DNA from 4 places in the Rhizobium sp. AN6A genome. Region 3 is predicted to be linked to each of the others. Evidence: predicted binding sites of a transcription regulator. Region 3 holds the regulator's gene; each other region holds the start of a gene.

Region 1 (4,561 bases), 720 kb from region 3:
CGCCGTCGCCGGCATCCTCGATTTTTGCGCCCTTGATGTCAGCCGCGTAATTACGACCCTTCGGGCCAGTCTCGAAGATGGCGGTCGTATTGGCAACCGGGGCGAAGGACCAGTTGGCATCCGCCGACGGGTTGATGGTGCCCTGATCGATGATATAGCGCACGATCACGTCGCGGTTGGTATCGGGCGCCACGAAGATCACCTTGTCGCCGGCGATATCGGGGAATTTTCCGCCGCCGCTTGCCCGGTAATTGTTGGTCGCCACCACGAATTTCTGCTCGGGATCGATCGGCTTGCCGTCGAATTGCAGGTTGACGATGCGGTTGCTGTCGGGATTGACGGCCTTGCCGTCCTTGTCGAACTTCGCCGGTTTGGAAACGTCGATCTGGTAGGTGACACCGTCGATGACGTCGAAATTATAGGACGGGAAATCCGCGTTTAGGAGCGGCGCATCCTTTGCGCCGGCCTCGACGGTGTTGAACATGCCCGCGGACATTTCCAGCCAGTTCTTCACCTGCGCACCGTTGATCAGTACCGCCTGCACCGTGTTGGGGTATAGGTAGAGATCGGCGACGTTCTTGATGGCGATGTCACCGGCAGGGACATCGGTATAATAATCCGCACCACCGCGACCGCCAGACTTGAAGGGCGCTGCTGCCGAAAGCACGGGCAGATCCTTATATTGCCCTTCCTTCAGCATGTCCTTGATGTACCACGTCTGGGCATTGGAGACGATCTGCACGGACGGGTCGTCGGCCACCAGCGCGAAGTAGGAATAGAGTGGCGCCGACGTCTTGCCGACCGGGCGGCGAACATAGGCGAGCGCCGCTTCGTGATCTGCCTTGGCGGCGGCTATGACCTCCGGCTTGTCCGTGACATCTGCAACGACCTTGCGATTATCGTCGCGGTGGTAGATCGGCCGGGCCTCGGAGGTGAAATCGACGATCTTCCAGCTCTTGCCGTCCTTTTCGAGCAGAAGGTCGATGAGGCCCATATGCGAGCCCCAGAAACCCGCCATCACGGCCGGCTTGCCCATCAGCGTACCCTTGACCGCATCCGCACCCTCGATGCCGTCCCATGTCTTCGGACCGGGGAAGACCAGGTGCTGGTGGCCCGTGAAGATGGCGTCAATGCCTTCCACGCCCGCCAGATAAAGCGAGGCGTTTTCCATGCGATCGGTCTGGCCCTTGCCATCGATGCCGGAATGGGAAAGGGCGATGACGATATCGGCACCTTCTTCCTTCATGACCGGAACCCAGGCTTTAGCCGCCTCGACGATATCGCGCGTCTGGGCCTTGCCCTCGAGGTTCTTGGAATCCCACATCATGATCTGCGGCGGCACGAAACCGATGATACCGACCTTGACCGGGCTGGTTACGCCTGCACCATCGCGGATCTGTTTCTCGAGGATGACGTAAGGCTTGAAGAACAGCTCATCCTGCTTGGGATCGGAAGCCAGCTGACCCTTGGTGAGGTTGGCGCAGACATAAGGGAAACCGGCGCCCGCCAGCGTATTGGACATATAGTCGAGGCCGTAATTGAATTCGTGGTTGCCAAGCGTGCCACAATCATAGCCGAGGACATTCATGGCGTTGATAACGGGATGCTTGTCGCCGGCCTTCATGCCGCGCTCATAGGCGATGTAATCGCCGAGCGGATTGCCCTGCAGGAAGTCGCCATTGTCCACCAGCATTGAGTTTCCGGCCTCGGCACGGATGGCGCCGATGATCGAAGCGGTGCGCGCCAGACCCATCGTGTCGTTCGGTTTGTCGGCGTAATAATCATAGGGAAAGACGTGAACGTGGATGTCAGTCGTTTCCATGATGCGCAGATGCGCCTGGTTGGCTGCGGCGCGCGCGGCGAAGGGATGCAACAGCACCAGAGCCGAAGAGGCGGCGATGCCACCCAGAAGCGAACGGCGAGTGATGGGGTGGAGAGCGAGAAGCGACGACATGGGAACTCCTTCGTATGAAGCTTGCTCTGTCAGGAAAACGACAAGGTAGAAGCAATCCCCGAGGAGTCCATCATCAAAATGACAAGCCCGTGACGGACGGGCCAGTTTTCAACCGTTTGATAAATTTTTTGTCACAAGGTGGTCGCGCGCGCATGGCGCGCTTCGGGAATGCGCTATGTCCGGTCTGCGCATTCCCCTTGTTGGAAACGTCTGCTTAGCGGGCGAGAGTCGGTTTTACTTCTTCGTGGAAGAAGCGGAAATAAGACGACAGCTGTGCCAGCGTGTTGGTGGAAAGCTTGAGTTGCAGGCCGAGCCGGTTCATGTGCTGCCATTGCACGACACCCTCGATGAGACCCAGATCTTCACTCTGCACCTTCACCCGGCTTCCCTTGGCGGCAGCGAAAGGCCCGTCCAGTTCTAGCGCCATGCCGGTGGCGGACAGGTCCACCACGCGGCCTCGGGTCGACTGGCTGAAATAGTGCACGGTCGCGTAAATCCGGGTCTTGCTACGGGTCGCAGTGCGGGTCGCCATATTGAGGTTGTTTGTCATTTCGCTACTCAAATCAATTGTTTCCGATGCTTGCATCATGACGCAGAAAGTTTGAGAGCCGTTTAGCCGTTTGCTTAAAATTGCAAGTAATAGCGCGATTATGCTGTGTCGATACGGCACTGGTAGCAATTGTTGCGGGCGGAGCGCACATGCACATAAGCGATGTCTGCGCGCTCCAGAAGATGCGCTGCGCGTGAAAGGATTTCGTCCGTCGCCGTCACCGCGCCGGTGCCGTAGACGATGCGGTCGTCAGTGCCATAGCCGCGAACGATATAATCGGGGCTGTTAAGCATCGTGGGAAGGGCATCCGTCTGCGGATAGTGCTCACAGGCTTCAGCGTGAAGAAAGACTGGCCCCGTTTCCGCATAGGGCTGGAGCGAAGGGAAGGGCCGGTAGGCGAGGATCAGCATCCCTTCGCCTTCATTAATCTGGGAAAGGCAATGGCGGCACGGCATGCCGCCTGGAGAAACGGCCTTTTCCGGCGGGTTGCCATAGGCGTCGGCGGCTCCCGCCCGGAAAGCCTCAGCTTCCTTAGCCGGCATTGCTGTAAAGACGAGATCGGTCATGGCGAGGTCCTTCTGTTGGGATCGGCGTTGCTTCTTTGCAGCTATGATCCCGAAACAGACCTCTATCCACCCGATTCTTGACGGGTGATGCAACCAGCCCATTGCGTGACTCGTTAGCATCGGGAATCAGTGGCGCTCCTCGATCCCGGAAGGTCTGATTTTATGTTCCGTCGTTTTCTGGCCGCCGTTCCGCTGGCTTTCGTTTCTTTGACGGTTCCGATCGACACGCAGGCGCAGGTCGCCTCCGGTCTCGGTGGCCTTTCCGACGATCAGCTCCAGCAGGCGGTCAATTTCGTCATCGGCAATGCGATCTTCTCGCTTTATCACGAGGGTGCACGCATGCTGATCTCGGATTTCGGTGCGCCGGAGACCGGCAGCGCGCAAGCACCTGCGGATCAGCTGGCGGGCACGCTCATCCTTCAGGCTAACGAGGAATGGCTTGATACCGCACTCGTCAATGCTACCGACAGCTGGTATCTGGCGCGCGAGACGGAGGCTTTGCCCCAGCACGAAGCACCGGTGTTTTCGGCGCTTGTTCCCGACAAGAGCCGCGATCGCAACATGGCCTGCCTGATGGTCGGCCGCGACAAGGACGGCTATGGCGATCTTGCCACCATGATGGGGCTCGCCAATGACGAATTTGCCAAATGTGGCGCCGCCTATCCGCGTATCGCATCGGCGTGGGAAGATTTTCTGACGCCCCACCGCGCGCAGACGCCATCCAGATTTACCGTGAGCTACGTGCCGCCGCGCGATCCGGAGCTGGAACCTTACGCCATCATGGTCAAGGAATCGAAGGTTCTCGATCTTATCAGCCGCAGTTTCGGCGCTTACGGCTTGAAAGGCGAGGTCAAGTTGACGGCGAAGTCCTGCGGGCGTCCCGATGTCTACTGGTCGGCCGAAAAACGCGAGATCACCTATTGCTACGAACTGGGTAAATTCCAGGCGGAGCTGATTGCCGATCATCTCCTCAACAGCGTTACCGAAGACAAAGGTTCCGCCGGCGGGCATACCCCGACGGCCGTTACTCTGGAAAGAGAAATCTGAGGCCAGTTACCGGATGCGCGGCAACCTGTCCTCTTGAAACGGGAGGATATTGCCATGCCGAAGGTTGTCGTTCGAAATTTCGCCATTTCGATTGACGGATACGGTGCGGGGCCGGATCAAAGTCTCCAGAACCCGCTGGGTGTGAATGGCGAAACGCTGCATCAATGGGCGTTCAAGACCCGCACCTTTCATCGCATGTTCGGCAAGCAAGGCGGCTCGACCGGCACGGACGAGCAGTTTTCCGAGAAAAGTTTCGAAAATATTGGCGCCTGGATCTTGGGCCGCAACATGTTCGGCCCTATCCGCGGTGCCTGGCCGGATGAACACTGGAAGGGCTGGTGGGGGGAAGAGCCGCCTTATCACGTGCCGGTTTTCGTACTGACGCACCATGCGCGCGCCTCCTTTGCCATGAAGGGCGGCACCGTGTTTCATTTCGTCAACACG
Region 2 (4,561 bases), 290 kb from region 3:
GCCGACGTCGAACTTTTTATCGAGAACGGCGAGAACGAGGTTCTCATGGCCGCCGCCGAAGCCGGTTTCGGAGAAATATTCCTTGACCGGAACGCCGGTTTCCTTCGGGATCGATACGTTCGGGACGAGGAAGCCGGAGGTGGAGTCAGGGTCGGCGAAGCCGATCTTCTTGCCCTTGGCATCAGCCAGAGACTTGATGCCGCTGTCCTTGCGGGCAACCATGATCGTGTAGTAGCCGCTGGAACCGTCAGAGCCGGTATAGGTCAGGATCGGATCGACGGCCTTGGGATCGGCAATGGCGATCTTGGCGTAGGAAGAAGCGCCCATGGAGGCAATGTCGATGGTGCCGCCGAGCAGGCCCTGGATAACGCCGTTATAGTCCGGCGACGGGAAAACCTGAACTTCGGAAACGCCGGTTGCAGCCTTGAGGCCATCGGCAACGCACTTCGTGTTGCGGATCTGGTCGGCTTCATTTTCCGAACCGTCGAGACCGATACGCAGGACCTTGACGTCCTGAGCCATGGCCGAACCGGCCAGAACGCCGAGGGCGACTGCCGAAAGAAGGATTTTCTTCAACATGGACTTTCTCCTGTTTCCCGGCGAGCCGGAGTTTGTTGTGAAGTATCGGCCCTTGACGCGGGCGCAAACGATGCTGAGCGGTTCCTCAGAGCCCGGCGAGAGCCAGCGGTTCGGGACCGGCAGATTGCTGAACCGGACGCGCGGCAAGCTGCGCGCCGGGAATATTGATGCTGGTCGAGGTCATGGTCTCGTCGATGCCGGCGCCGTGTGAATCCGTGCCGTAAATCTCCGTGACCGCCGCCGCCGTCAGTTCGGCGGGCGTTCCGTCGAAAACGACTCGACCCTGCGACATGCCGATGATGCGTTCGCAATAATTGCGCGCCGTATCCAGCGTATGCAGATTGGTGATGACGGTGATGCCTTCACGCTCGTTGATGTCGCGCAGGGCGTCCATGACGATCTTGGCGTTCAGGGGATCGAGAGAGGCGATCGGCTCGTCGGCGAGAACCATCTTCGGAGACTGCATTAGTGCCCGTGCGATAGCGACGCGCTGCTGCTGGCCGCCGGAAAGCGTGCCTGCCGCCTGCATGGCTACGTGCTCGATGCCGAGCCGCTCGAGGGCGGCAATCGCCATCAGGCGCTCTTCATCCGTGAAGATGTTGAACAGGCTGAGCACGGTCGAACGGTGGTTCAGGCGGCCAAGCATGACATTGGTGAGCACGTCGAGACGCGGCACCAGATTGAACTGCTGGAAGATCATCGCGCAGTCGCGCTGCCAGTTGCGCAGGGCGGCACCCTTCAGCGAAGAGACTTCCGTGTCGTTGAAATGAATGGAACCCGAGGAGGGATCGACGAGGCGGTTGATCATGCGCAGCAGCGTTGACTTTCCTGCGCCAGAACGTCCGATCACGCCAACCATCTGGCCTTGCGGAATTTCCACATTCACGGAATCGACCGCAGTGTGGTTGCCGAAACGGCGCGTGACTTGCTTCAGGTGAAAGCTCATTTCCCCGTCCAATCTTCTTCTGATGGGGTTCGACCTAACAGCGGTGCGTGAAGCGTGAATGTCAGTTTGATGAAGAAAATATTACAGAATGCGCAGATAAGGCGTGCGCGTAGTCGCCTGCGAACCTTTTAGTAGTCGTGCCAAGGGCTTGAAGCCCGCGCTGTGTCTCGCAGACATGGTTAGGGAGACCCCGGAGCATGACCCCGGAATCTGCAGTTTCTTCGGTGTGGGGCGATTTTACCCGGCGTATTTCGCCACGAAATCCTCGGCGGCGAGGGTGCGGAAATCGTCCAGTGCGCCGCGCAGCGTTGCGTGGTCCCAGTCCCACCATTTGAGATCGTCCATGCGCTGGCCAAGGTCCGCCGGGAAGCGGTTCCTGATCAGCCGGGCGGGTACGCCGCCGACGATGGTATAGGGCGCAACGTCTTTCGACACGACCGCACCGGCCCCGATTACCGCACCGTTTCCGATTGTGACGCCAGGCAGGATGGTCGCGCCATGGCCGATCCAGACATCGTGGCCGATCACCACGCGCTTGGCGCGGCGGGCGGCGAAGAAGTCATTTTCATCTTCGGCGTCGTCCCAATAGCTGCGGGCACGGTAGGTGAAATGGTGAAGTGTGGCGCGCGACATCGGATGATTGGTCGCGTTGATGCGGACGGATGCGGCGATGTTGACGAATTTGCCGATGGTGGCGCACCAGATCGCACCGTCCTGCATGACATAGGAATAGTCGCCCATCTCCACTTCCTCGATGCGGCAGCGTTCCGAAATTTCGGTATAGCGGCCGATCGATGAATTGGTGACGCGGGCACTTTCGTGGACAACAGGTTCGAGACCGACCTTCACACTCATGCCGCTGCCTTCCGGGGGGAGAATTGCGAGACATCCAGAACGCGATCGGCCACAGCTTCCCGCACTTCCTCGTCATGGAAAATACCGAGCAAGGCGGTCCCTTTGCGCTTCTTTTCGGCGATCATCTCCACGACCACCCGTCGGTTGGCGGCATCGAGGGATGCGGTCGGTTCATCGAGAAGCAGGATCGCGTGATCGGTGATGAAACCGCGTGCGATGTTGACGCGCTGCTGCTCGCCGCCGGAAAAGGTTGCTGGCGGCAGCGACCACAGTTCCCGTGGCAGGTTGAGTTTCGAAAGCAGAACGGCTGCCTGCTCGCGGGCCTCTTCCGCAGCAACCTTGCGCGCAAAAAGCGGCTCGGCGACGACGTCGATAGCCGGAACGCGCGGCACGGTGCGCAGAAACTGGCTGACATACCCGATGGTGCGATGGCGAATCTCGAGGATTGTGCGCGGCGAGGCGCTGCCCATGTCGATGACCTGATCCTCGTGGCGGATGAGGATCTGGCCGCTGTCGATGGCATAATTGCCATAGAGCATTTTCAGGATCGAGCTTTTGCCGATGCCGGACGGGCCGCCGAGCACGACACATTCTCCGCCGGAAACGGAGAAACTGACATCGCGGACAACAGGCAGTTCGATGCCATCGCGAAGATGCATGGTGAAGCTTTTGAAGACTTCCGAAACGATAAGGGGTGTCGGCATGGCGTCAAACCTGCAAAATGGAGGAAACAAGCAATTGCGTGTAGGGTTCGCGCGGATCATCCAGCACCCGGTCTGTCAGACCGTGTTCGATGACGTCACCACCCTTCATCACCATCATGCGATGGGAAAGCAGCCGCGCTACCGCCAGATCATGGGTGACGACGATAACGGCGAGGCCGAGATCGTTGACGAGACCACGCACGAGATCGAGCAGGCGTGCCTGCACCGAGACATCGAGGCCGCCGGTCGGTTCGTCCATGAAGACGAGGCGCGGTGAGGTCACCAGGTTGCGGGCAATCTGCAGACGCTGACGCATGCCGCCGGAAAAGGCGCGCGGCTGGTCGTCAATGCGGTCTGTGCCGATTTCCACCCGTTCCAGCCACTCGCTGGCCGATTGCCGGATGTTGCCGTAATGCCGGTTACCGACAGCCATAAGCCGCTCGCCGACATTGGCGCCGGCCGAAACCGCCATGCGCAGCCCATCCGCTGGGTTCTGGTGCACGAAACCCCAGTCTGTCCGCATCAGGAAACGCCGTTCGGCCTCGCCCATATGATAGAGGTCTCGCACCGAGCCGTCGCGCATGCGATATTCCACGCTGCCAGCCGTCGGCACGAGCCGTGTGGAAATGCAGTTGAGAAGCGTGGTCTTGCCGGAGCCGGATTCACCGACGATTGCCAGAACCTCGCCCGGATAAAGCTCGAAGGAGACGTTGCGGCAACCGGCGCGGTCGCCGTAATATTTGGAAACGTCCCTGACTTTCAGAAGCGGTGCGTCGCTCATTCTGCGGCCTCCTTCACATCCGCCAGCAAATGGCCCTTGTGGCCATGGGCGCGGCGGTCTTCGCAATGGTCGGTATCGGAGCAGACGAACATCCGCCCGCCCTTGTCGTCCAGCACCACCTCGTCCAGATAGACATTCTCACCGCCGCACAGCGCGCAGGGCTTGTCGAAGCTCTGGATTTCAAACGGATGGTCCTCGAAATCCAGGCTGACGACATCCGTATAGGGTGGCACAGCATAGATGCGCTTTTCGCGCCCGGCCCCGAACAATTGCAGGGCGTCCGACAGGTGCATTTTCGGATTGTCGAACTTCGGGGTCGGCGAGGGGTCCATCACATAGCGCCCCGCAACCTTCACCGGATAGGCGTATGTGGTGGAGATACGACCGTTGCGGGCGATGTCCTCATAAAGCTTGACGTGCATCAGGCCGTATTCCTCCAATGCATGCATGACGCGGGTCTCGGTCTCGCGCGGCTCGAGGAACCGCAAGGGTTCAGGAATGGGAACCTGATAGACAAGCACCTGCCCCGAATGCAGTTCTTCTTCGGGAATGCGGTGCCGCGTCTGGATGATGGTTGCATCCTTGGTGCGGGTGGTGACGGCGACATCAGCGACTTTCTGGAAGAAGGCGCGGATGGAAACGGCGTTTGTGGTGTCGTCGGCGCCCTGGTCGATAACCTTCAGGACATCGTCTGGA
Region 3 (4,561 bases):
GTTCCAGAAGCCGAACCCGTTTCCGAAGACGATTTATGAGAACATCGCCTACGGCCCGCGTATCCACGGTCTCGCCCGCAACAAGGCGGATATGGACCAGATCGTCGAGCATAGCCTGCAGAAAGCGGGTCTCTGGAACGAGGTGAAGGATCGTTTGCTGGAATCCGGCACGGGCCTCTCCGGTGGTCAGCAGCAGCGTCTGTGCATCGCACGCGCGGTTGCCGTCAGCCCGGAAGTGATCCTGATGGACGAGCCGTGCTCGGCGCTGGATCCGATCGCGACTGCGAAGGTCGAGGAACTGATCCACGAACTGCGCACCAACTACACCATCGTTATCGTCACGCACTCCATGCAGCAGGCGGCGCGCGTTTCCCAGCGTACGGCCATGTTCCATCTTGGTCATCTTGTCGAAGAAAACGAAACCGACAAGATGTTCACCAATCCGGACGACCAGCGCACGCAGGACTACATCATGGGCCGCTTCGGCTGATCCCCGGCCGGTGCTTTATCGTAACCGTACAAGACTGGTGCCTCTGCCGTGCCCCGCTGTTGGGCACGCGCATGCAGGCCAAGCCGGAGGAATAGACCATGACACAGACAACGACCCATTCGCATATCCTGTCTGCCTATGACGACGAACTGAAGTTTCTGACGCGCCGCATCGCTGAAATGGGCGGTCTTGCCGAGCAGATGTGCGGTGACGCCGTGCGCGCGCTCGTCAATTCCGATGCGGCGCTCGCGCAGAAAGTCATTTCGGACGACACAATTCTCGACCACGCTGAGCGCGAAATCGGCGACAAGGCGATTGTAACCATCGCCAAGCGTCAGCCGATGGCGGCAGACCTTCGCGAGATCATCGGCACCCTGCGTATCGCCGCCGATCTCGAACGCGTCGGCGATCTTGGCAAGAACACGGCCAAGCGCGTTATCGCTGTCGCCGGCACCGGCGTTCCGCGCAAGCTCGCCCGCGGCATCGAGCATCTGTCCGACCTGGCGCTGGTGCAGCTCAAGGAAGTCCTTGACGTCTATTCCACGCGTTCCGCCGAAAAGGCCAATGCGATCCGTGAACGCGACGAAGAAATCGATGCCATGTACACGTCGCTCTTCCGGGAGCTTCTGACCTACATGATGGAAGACCCGCGCAACATCACCACCTGCACGCATCTTCTGTTCTGCGCCAAGAACATCGAGCGTATCGGCGATCATGCGACGAATATCGCAGAGACGATCTATTACATGACCACCGGCAGCCAGCCGGAGGGCGAGCGTCCGAAGGACGACAGTTCCAACACGCTTGGTTCGGTGACCGAGTAACAGACAAGCAGAAGCTTGCGGAGTTCAGCATATGGTGCCCAAGATTGCAGTTGTGGAAGACGAGGAAGCATTGAGCGTCCTGCTTCGTTACAATCTCGAGGCTGAGGGATACGACGTCGACACGATACCCCGTGGCGACGAGGCGGAAATCAGGCTGCAGGAGCGCATTCCGGATCTTCTCATCCTGGACTGGATGTTGCCCGGTGTCTCCGGTATCGAACTGTGCCGGCGCTTGAGAATGCGGCCGGAAACAGAACGCCTGCCCATCATCATGCTGACGGCGCGTGGCGAAGAGAGCGAACGGGTTCGCGGTCTCGCTACCGGCGCTGACGATTATGTCGTCAAACCGTTTTCGACGCCGGAACTCATGGCCCGGGTCAAGGCCATGTTGCGCCGGGCCCGTCCGGAGGTTCTGTCGTCGGTGCTCAAATGCGGCGATATCGAGCTGGACCGCGAGACCCATCGCGTTCACCGCAAAAGCCGCGAAGTGCGCCTTGGCCCGACGGAATTCCGCTTGCTGGAATTCCTTATGACGTCGCCGGGTCGGGTGTTTTCCCGCTCGCAATTGCTGGATGGCGTCTGGGGTCACGATATCTATGTCGATGAGCGCACTGTCGATGTGCATGTCGGACGTCTGCGCAAGGCCCTGAATTTCTCGCACATGCAGGATGTCATCCGCACGGTGCGTGGTGCGGGATATTCGATGGAAGCCTGAGCGAAGCGGAACCAGATAGTTTCGCTGGCGAAGTAGTGCACCAAAGAAATCAGGAAGCCCGAAATCTGAAGAGATTTCGGGCTTTTTTTATATGAATACCGCCAAACTCGATGCCATTGTCCGTTTTGACCGGAGGAGATCGGCGACGCGTTGAAATCCGGATTGAAGAGGCCCGCCTAATAGTAAGGGGAAAGGGTGCGCCCTGCCATCAAGCCACCCCAGAAAGCGGCTTGATTTTCGTCATAAAAAAACGGGCCCGAAGGCCCGTAATTTTTGAGTGCTGAATGCGTGCCGCAACACTCAAGCCTTGCGGCGCTCGCTCACCGGCTGGTAGGCGAGTTTCGCATGGAACTTGCAATAGGGCGAAGATTCCAGCGCTTCACAACCGCAGAAATGGAAGTCGTCCTTCAGCGGATCGCCAACCGGCCACTTGCAGGTGCGCTCGGTCAGTTCCGTCAGCGTCAGGCGACGGGAAATCGGCGTGACAACGTTCTTGGAAGGAACGTAATCGAGAACCTGCGCGGTCTCGATATCGATCTCCTCGTGCAGCGCCGTTGCCGCGTTCGAACGGGTGAGGATGCGCGCCGGTGCCGCGTTGACGCGACCTGCGAAAGTGGTCGTGCGCGGGGCAGGGGCAGCGGTGCGCTTCGGCGCGGAGCGTGCCGAAGTCACTGGACCGCCAGCCTTGACGCGTCCCGGCAGATTGAGACGATGGACCTTGCCGATCACGGCATTACGGCTGACGCCGCCCAGCTGCGCTGCAATCTGGCTGGCGCTAAGGCCCTCGGACCACAATTTCTTGAGCTTTTCGACTCGTTCGTCTGTCCAGTTCATGCCGCTTCTCCGCTTGTCGCGTGTATTTTCGGCAGAATCCCTCTACGTCTCGCGGGCATGCCGCAAGCGTGGTTTCTGCCTGATTTTCGGTGACTAGTTCCGCCGCAATGCAGTCTAGTAATTAGCGATTAACCTAGTGCCAGCCAGACTCCGTGGCAAGAGTCGCGGGAATCATCTGGAATCGATTTTCCGGTTTTCCCCAACTTGCTGGCGTATTGAGTCTGAAAGGCAACACCTTGGGGCTGGCCCGCCGCCGCATACTAGTGCTTGAGAAGCCCGGGAAACGCTGACTTTTGTTGACATCGGCAAACGAAGTGACAATAGTGCCCCTGCCGCCGCGAGGCGGCATTTTGATTTTCAGGCGAGGGATAACCCCGCAAGCCTATTGACAACAGTTTGACAGCGCATCTGCGCAAGGAGTGATACAGCCATGGCCGAAGCCGGCGCGCCATTGTTTGATACGTTTTCAAGAGCCCCCCTGCGCTTCGAGCGCGGTGAGGGTGTATGGCTGTTCACGGAAAGCGGCGAGCGATATCTGGATTTTGCGGCCGGTGTTGCTGTCAACTCGCTGGGCCACGCCCATCCTCACCTCGTTGATGCGATCAAGACGCAGGCCGAGAAGGTCTGGCACGTCTCGAACCTTTATGAAGTGCCGGGACAGGAAAAACTCGCCAGGCGCCTGACGGAAGCGACTTTCGCGGACAAGGTATTCTTCACAAATTCAGGCGCGGAAGCCCTGGAATGCGCCATCAAGACCGCCCGCCGTTATCACTATACCAAGGGCCATCCGGAGAAGTTCCGCATCGTGTCCTTCGAAGGCGCTTTCCATGGCCGTACACTGGCGACGATCGCCGCGGGTGGCCAGCAGAAATACCTCGAAGGTTTCGGTCCCAAGGTCGAAGGTTTCGATCAGGTTCCGTTCGGTGATGTCGATGCCCTCAAGGCCGTCATCACGGCTGAGACTGCAGCACTTCTGATCGAGCCCATCCAGGGCGAGGGCGGCATTCGCTCGCCCAGCAAGGAATTCCTGCAAATCCTGCGCGGATTGTGCGACGAGCACGGCCTGCTGCTGATTTTCGATGAGGTTCAGACGGGTGTCGGCCGCACAGGCAAGCTGTTTGCATATGAACATACCGGTGTTGCGCCCGATATCATGGCAGTCGCCAAGGGTATCGGTGGCGGTTTCCCGCTCGGCGCATGCCTTGCCACGGCAGATGCCGCTTCCGGCATGACGGCGGGCGTGCATGGCACCACCTATGGCGGCAACCCGCTGGCCATGGCAGTCGGCAATGCCGTGCTAGACGTCGTTCTCTCCGAAGGTTTTCTCGAGAAGGTCCGTGACGTCGCGCTGGTCTTCCGGCAGGGGCTGGCCTCGCTCAAGGATCGTTATCCTGACGTGATCGAGGAAATTCGCGGCGAAGGTCTGCTTCTGGGCATCAAGGCGAAGATTCCTTCGGGCGAATTGCTGCAGGCCATGCGCGCGGAGCATCTGCTTGGCGTGCCTGCGGGCGACAATGTCATCCGTCTTCTGCCGCCGCTCGTCACCACGGCTGAAGAGGCCCGCGAGGGTCTTGCACGTATCGACGCGGCTGCCACCTCCCTGACGGTTGCGAAACAGGCAAAAAGCGCCTGAAAAAATCAAGAGCGGGCCTCTCTTCAGGGGCTCGCAAGCATGGGACAGATTAGAATGGGTTCACC
Region 4 (4,561 bases), 1.1 Mb from region 3:
CGCGCGCTTGCGCAGCGCTTCCGAAAGTGCCGAGCCGCCCTGCATTTCGCCGTCCACTTCCAATTCGGGTGCCGCTGCCTGCACGATCTTCAGGGCGCGGCGCATCTTGCGGGCGCTTTCCGAATCGCGCGACCCGAAATTGGAGTGGCTGGCGAGCGCGATCTTCGGCGTGATGCCGAAGCGGCGGATTTCCTTTGCCGCGAGAATGGCCATTTCAGCCACTTCTTCGGAGGTCGGATCGTTGTTGACGAAGGTGTCGGTGAGGAACAGCGCGCCCTGCTGGGTGATGAGCAGGCTGAGGCCTGCGAAAGAGCGAACGCTTTCCTGCTTGCCGATGATTTGGTTCACGTCGCGCAGGTGCCGGTCGTAACGGCCTTCCAGACCGCAGATCAGCGCATCCGCCTCACCACGCTTCACCGACAGCGCGCCGATGACCGTGGAGTTGGTGCGCACGATGGTGCGGGCCGCCTCCGGGTTGATGCCGGCGCGGCCGACGAGGGCGAAATAATCATCGACGTAGTCGCGGTAACGCGGATCGTCTTCGGGATTGACCACCGCAAAATCGGTATTCGGACGGATGCGCAGGCCGAAGCGCTTCAGGCGCGTTTCGATGATCTGCGGGCGACCGATGAGGATCGGGATGCCGGTGCCTTCTTCCAGAAGCACCTGTGCGGCGCGCAGCACGCGTTCGTCTTCGCCTTCAGCAAAGATGATGCGCTTCTTTTCGGCAACCTTGGCGGCGTTGAAGACCGGTTTCATGATGAAGCCGGAACGCCAGACGAAGCGGTTCAGCTGGTCGAGATAGGCTTCGAAATCGCTGATCGGGCGGGCGGCGACACCGCTTGCGGCGGCAGCACGGGCAACGGCCGGCGCGATGCGCAGGATGAGACGCGGATCGAAAGGCGAGGGAATGAGGTAGTTCGGGCCGAAGATCGGCGTTTCGCCGCTATAGGCCTTGGCGGCGACTTCCGAGACTTCCTCGCGGGCAAGCTCGGCAATGGCCTGCACAGCGGCCATCTTCATTTCCTCGTTGATCGTGGTTGCGCCGCAATCCAGCGCGCCGCGGAAGATATAGGGGAAGCACAGCACGTTGTTGACCTGGTTCGGGAAGTCCGAACGGCCGGTGCAGATCATCGCATCCGGGCGGGCAGCACGGGCCACCTCCGGCATGATTTCCGGATTGGGGTTGGCAAGCGCCAGGATCAGCGGATTTTCCGCCATGCGCTCCAGAAGTTCCGGCTTCAGCACGCCTGCCGCCGAAAGACCGAGGAAGACATCCGCGCCGTCGATCGAGTCGGCCAGAACCCGCTTGTCGGTCTTCTGCGCGTAGACTTCCTTCCACTCGTCCATCAGCGAGTTGCGGCCGTCATAAACCAAGCCCTCGATATCGTGGACCCAGATGTTTTCTTTCTTTGCGCCCATGGCGACAAGCAGGTTGAGGCAGGCAAGGGCTGCCGCACCGGCGCCTGACGCAACGATCTTGACGCTCGAAAGCGATTTTCCGGCCAGTTCCAGCGCGTTGGTGACGGCGGCGGCGACGATGATCGCCGTGCCGTGCTGATCGTCGTGGAAGACGGGTATGTTCATCTTCTCGCGCAGCTGGCGCTCCACCTCGAAACATTCGGGCGCCTTGATGTCTTCAAGGTTGATGCCGCCGAAGGTGGGTTCCAGCGCTGCGATGGTGGAGACCATGTCGTTTATGCCGGGCGCATCGATCTCGATATCGAAAACGTCGATGCCGGCGAATTTCTTGAAGAGGACGGCCTTGCCCTCCATAACAGGCTTGGACGCAAGCGGGCCGATATTGCCAAGGCCAAGCACTGCCGTACCGTTGGAAATCACTGCAACGAGATTGGCGCGGGCGGTATATTCCGCTGCCATTTCCGGATTTTCATGGATGGCGAGGCAGGGGGCGGCGACACCCGGCGAGTAGGCAAGCGCCAGATCGCGCTGGTTGCCAAGGGGCTTGGTAGCCTGGATTTCCAGCTTGCCGGGGCGCGGGTAGCGGTGGAAAAAGAGCGCCTGTTCCTCGATGTCGGCCTTTGCCGTGTTGGCGGGCGTGTTGTTCTTATCGTGAGAGGTCATGTCTTCCACCGTCATGTCTGGTTCAATTCCGGCCCTCTGAATACAACAAACTTTCCCATGGTACAGCCGTTATTTGCCGCCCCCTCATGCAAATGCGGGCATGGCTTATTCGCGTTTTCGTGATGCCATCAGTCATATTCCATATAAAAACCGGCCATTGTCATGTTGCTGCAACACGAGTCTGGTTCTGAGAGGGAAGAAAGCCGCAGGGACGCAACCGAACAAGGGGATTAAATCCGTGGCCGGTCAAATTGAAACCAGACAGTTCAGAACGCTTTTCATTTCGGATGTCCATCTCGGTTCCAAGGCGGCCAAGACGGATTTTTTGCTCGACTTCCTGAAACATCACGAGGCCGATACGATCATCCTGGTCGGTGACATCATCGACGGCTGGCGTCTGCGCCGCAGCTGGTACTGGCCGCAGGGCTGCAACGACGTGGTGCAGAAGCTGTTGCGCAAGGCCCGCAAGGGAACACGTATCGTTTACATTCCCGGCAACCACGATGAATTCCTGCGCGAGTTCCCGGGCATGCATTTCGGCGGTATCGAAGTGGCCGAGCGCATGATCCACGAGGCGGCAGACGGCAAGAAATATCTCATCATCCATGGCGACGAGTTCGATGTGGTGGTGCGCAATGCCCGCCTTCTCGCCTATCTCGGTGACTGGGCCTACGACGCGGCGATTGCAATCAACATCGCCATTGCTGCGGTGCGCCGCCGCATCGGCCTGCCTTACTGGTCGTTTTCGGCCTGGGCCAAGCTGCAGGTCAAACACGCCGTCAACTTCATCGGCGAATTCCAGCGTGTGGTCGCCGACGAGGCGCGCCGCAACAATGTCGAAGGCGTTATCTGTGGCCACATTCACCATGCGGTGATGGAAGACATGGATGGCATCCGCTACATCAACACCGGCGACTGGGTGGAAAGCTGCACGGCGATTGCCGAAAATGCCGATGGCACTTTCGAGCTGATCACCTGGATGCAGACAAGCGATGTCCCTGAACGCACATCGGACGAGATGGAACCGGTTGATATTCCGGGGCTGATTGGCAAGCACGCGGCCTGATTGGGGTTGGTTCAACAGGCAGGGCGATCCCTAAGCGCGGGATGGCTCAGCTTTCTGTCGTCATCCTTGGGCTTGTCCCAAGGATCTGCAACCGATTGATTTCGCGCGACGTGGATAGATCCTCGGGACAAGCCCGAGGATGACGTCGAGTGTGATGCAAGGCTGGTCATGCAGTTTACGTGATACTGCAAAGATTGTTGCGATGTGCGGCGTAGTGCTTTCACACGAAACCCGAAGACGGCTCTTATCCCCACAACTCCGGCTGCGGCGGATAAACCAGCGAACCCTCGTAAACGAGGCCCGGCTGCCGGTCCTGCCTGAGAATCAGCGGGCCGTCGAGATCGGAGAAGGCGGCTCCCTGGGCGGCCAGAACGGCGGGAGCCATGCCAAGCGAGGTGCCGAGCATGCAGCCGACCATGATGATGAAGCCTAGCCGCTCCGCCTCTGCCTTCATGACAAGTGCTTCCGTGAGACCGCCAGTCTTGTCCAGCTTGATGTTGATCGCATCGTAACGGTCGCGCAGGTCGGCGAGGTCCCTGGTGGAATGCACGCTTTCATCGGCGCAGATGGGGACCGGGTGGTCGATGCGGGCCAGGATGGCGTCCTTGCCGGCGGGAAGCGGCTGTTCGATGAGCGCGATGTTCAGTTCCGCTGCAAGTTTCAGATAATATTCGATATTATCGTCGTTCCAGCCCTCATTGGCGTCGATGATGATACGCGCGTCAGGTGCTGCGGTGCGCACGGCCCGCAGGCGCGCCTCGTCATCCGCCGTTCCGGTCTTGATCTTCAGCAGCGGGCGGCCAGCGTTTTCCGCCGTTTTCGCCGCCATGGTCTCGGGGTCGGCAAGCGAGATGGTATAGGCGGTAACGAGCGGTTTTGCCGCGTGTCCGAGACTATGTTCGGCAGCACTTTTGCCACTCATCTTGGCTTCGAGGTCCCATAGTGCGCAATCCACTGCGTTGCGGGCGGCGCCGGGTTTCATCACCTGCTGCAATTCCTGCCGTGTCAGGCCGCCGGCAATCTGCTCAGCCATTGCTTCGATATCGGCGACAACGCCTTCGATGCTTTCGCCATAACGCGGATAGGGCACACATTCGCCAATGCCGGTAAAGGAACCATCGCGGATGGTGCACGTTACGACATCCGCATGCGTCCGGGTGCCGCGTGAAATAGTGAAGCTGCCAGCAACGGCGAAACGTTCTGTTGTGGCTTGAAGGTAACGGGGCATGTTTTTTCACTTCCTAACAGGCGTTAAAAGACACATGACGCCAAATTTATCGCGAATTGTCGGCTGTCACTGTGGCTTGCCGAAGGCCAAACCGTTATGAAACCTTTAAGAATCTCGTGACGGCTGCACTCGCTCGGAGCATTATGCAAGAACAGGATATACGGCAACAGGCGAACCCGGCC

What was found. The regulator PhoB, encoded in region 3, activates phosphate uptake and scavenging genes when phosphate is short. The targets are predictions, from matches to a motif close to TGTCATNNANCTGTCAT.
Region 1: the regulator PhoB is predicted to act here: its motif matches at 2,033-2,049, upstream of CRO62_RS23605 (bifunctional 2',3'-cyclic-nucleotide 2'-phosphodiesterase/3'-nucleotidase).
Region 2: the regulator PhoB is predicted to act here: its motif matches at 1,584-1,600, upstream of phnC (phosphonate ABC transporter ATP-binding protein).
Region 4: the regulator PhoB is predicted to act here: its motif matches at 2,244-2,260, upstream of CRO62_RS25680 (UDP-2,3-diacylglucosamine diphosphatase).

The regions. Positions count from the first base shown of each region.
Region 1 is NZ_OCNC01000004.1:2,242,552-2,247,112, forward strand. Features, by position in the region: gene CRO62_RS23605 (bifunctional 2',3'-cyclic-nucleotide 2'-phosphodiesterase/3'-nucleotidase) at 1-1,954, opposite strand, end outside; gene CRO62_RS23610 (PilZ domain-containing protein) at 2,169-2,504, opposite strand; gene CRO62_RS23615 (DUF1203 domain-containing protein) at 2,603-3,070, opposite strand; gene CRO62_RS23620 (DUF4344 domain-containing metallopeptidase) at 3,233-4,117, shown strand; gene CRO62_RS23625 (dihydrofolate reductase family protein) at 4,172-4,561, shown strand, end outside.
Region 2 is NZ_OCNC01000004.1:1,233,852-1,238,412, forward strand. Features, by position in the region: gene phnD (phosphonate ABC transporter substrate-binding protein) at 1-579, opposite strand, end outside; gene phnC (phosphonate ABC transporter ATP-binding protein) at 665-1,525, opposite strand; gene CRO62_RS18500 (DapH/DapD/GlmU-related protein) at 1,763-2,380, opposite strand; gene phnL (phosphonate C-P lyase system protein PhnL) at 2,377-3,084, opposite strand; gene phnK (phosphonate C-P lyase system protein PhnK) at 3,089-3,865, opposite strand; gene CRO62_RS18515 (alpha-D-ribose 1-methylphosphonate 5-phosphate C-P-lyase PhnJ) at 3,862-4,561, opposite strand, start outside.
Region 3 is NZ_OCNC01000004.1:1,518,970-1,523,530, forward strand. Features, by position in the region: gene pstB (phosphate ABC transporter ATP-binding protein PstB) at 1-490, shown strand, start outside; gene phoU (phosphate signaling complex protein PhoU) at 589-1,314, shown strand; gene phoB (phosphate regulon transcriptional regulator PhoB) at 1,346-2,029, shown strand; gene CRO62_RS19960 (GcrA family cell cycle regulator) at 2,330-2,863, opposite strand; gene CRO62_RS19970 (aspartate aminotransferase family protein) at 3,294-4,496, shown strand; gene argF (ornithine carbamoyltransferase) at 4,551-4,561, shown strand, end outside.
Region 4 is NZ_OCNC01000004.1:2,652,864-2,657,424, reverse strand. Features, by position in the region: gene CRO62_RS25685 (NADP-dependent malic enzyme) at 1-2,085, opposite strand, end outside; gene CRO62_RS25680 (UDP-2,3-diacylglucosamine diphosphatase) at 2,315-3,151, shown strand; gene dgcA (N-acetyl-D-Glu racemase DgcA) at 3,396-4,379, opposite strand; gene CRO62_RS25670 (ABC transporter permease) at 4,523-4,561, shown strand, end outside.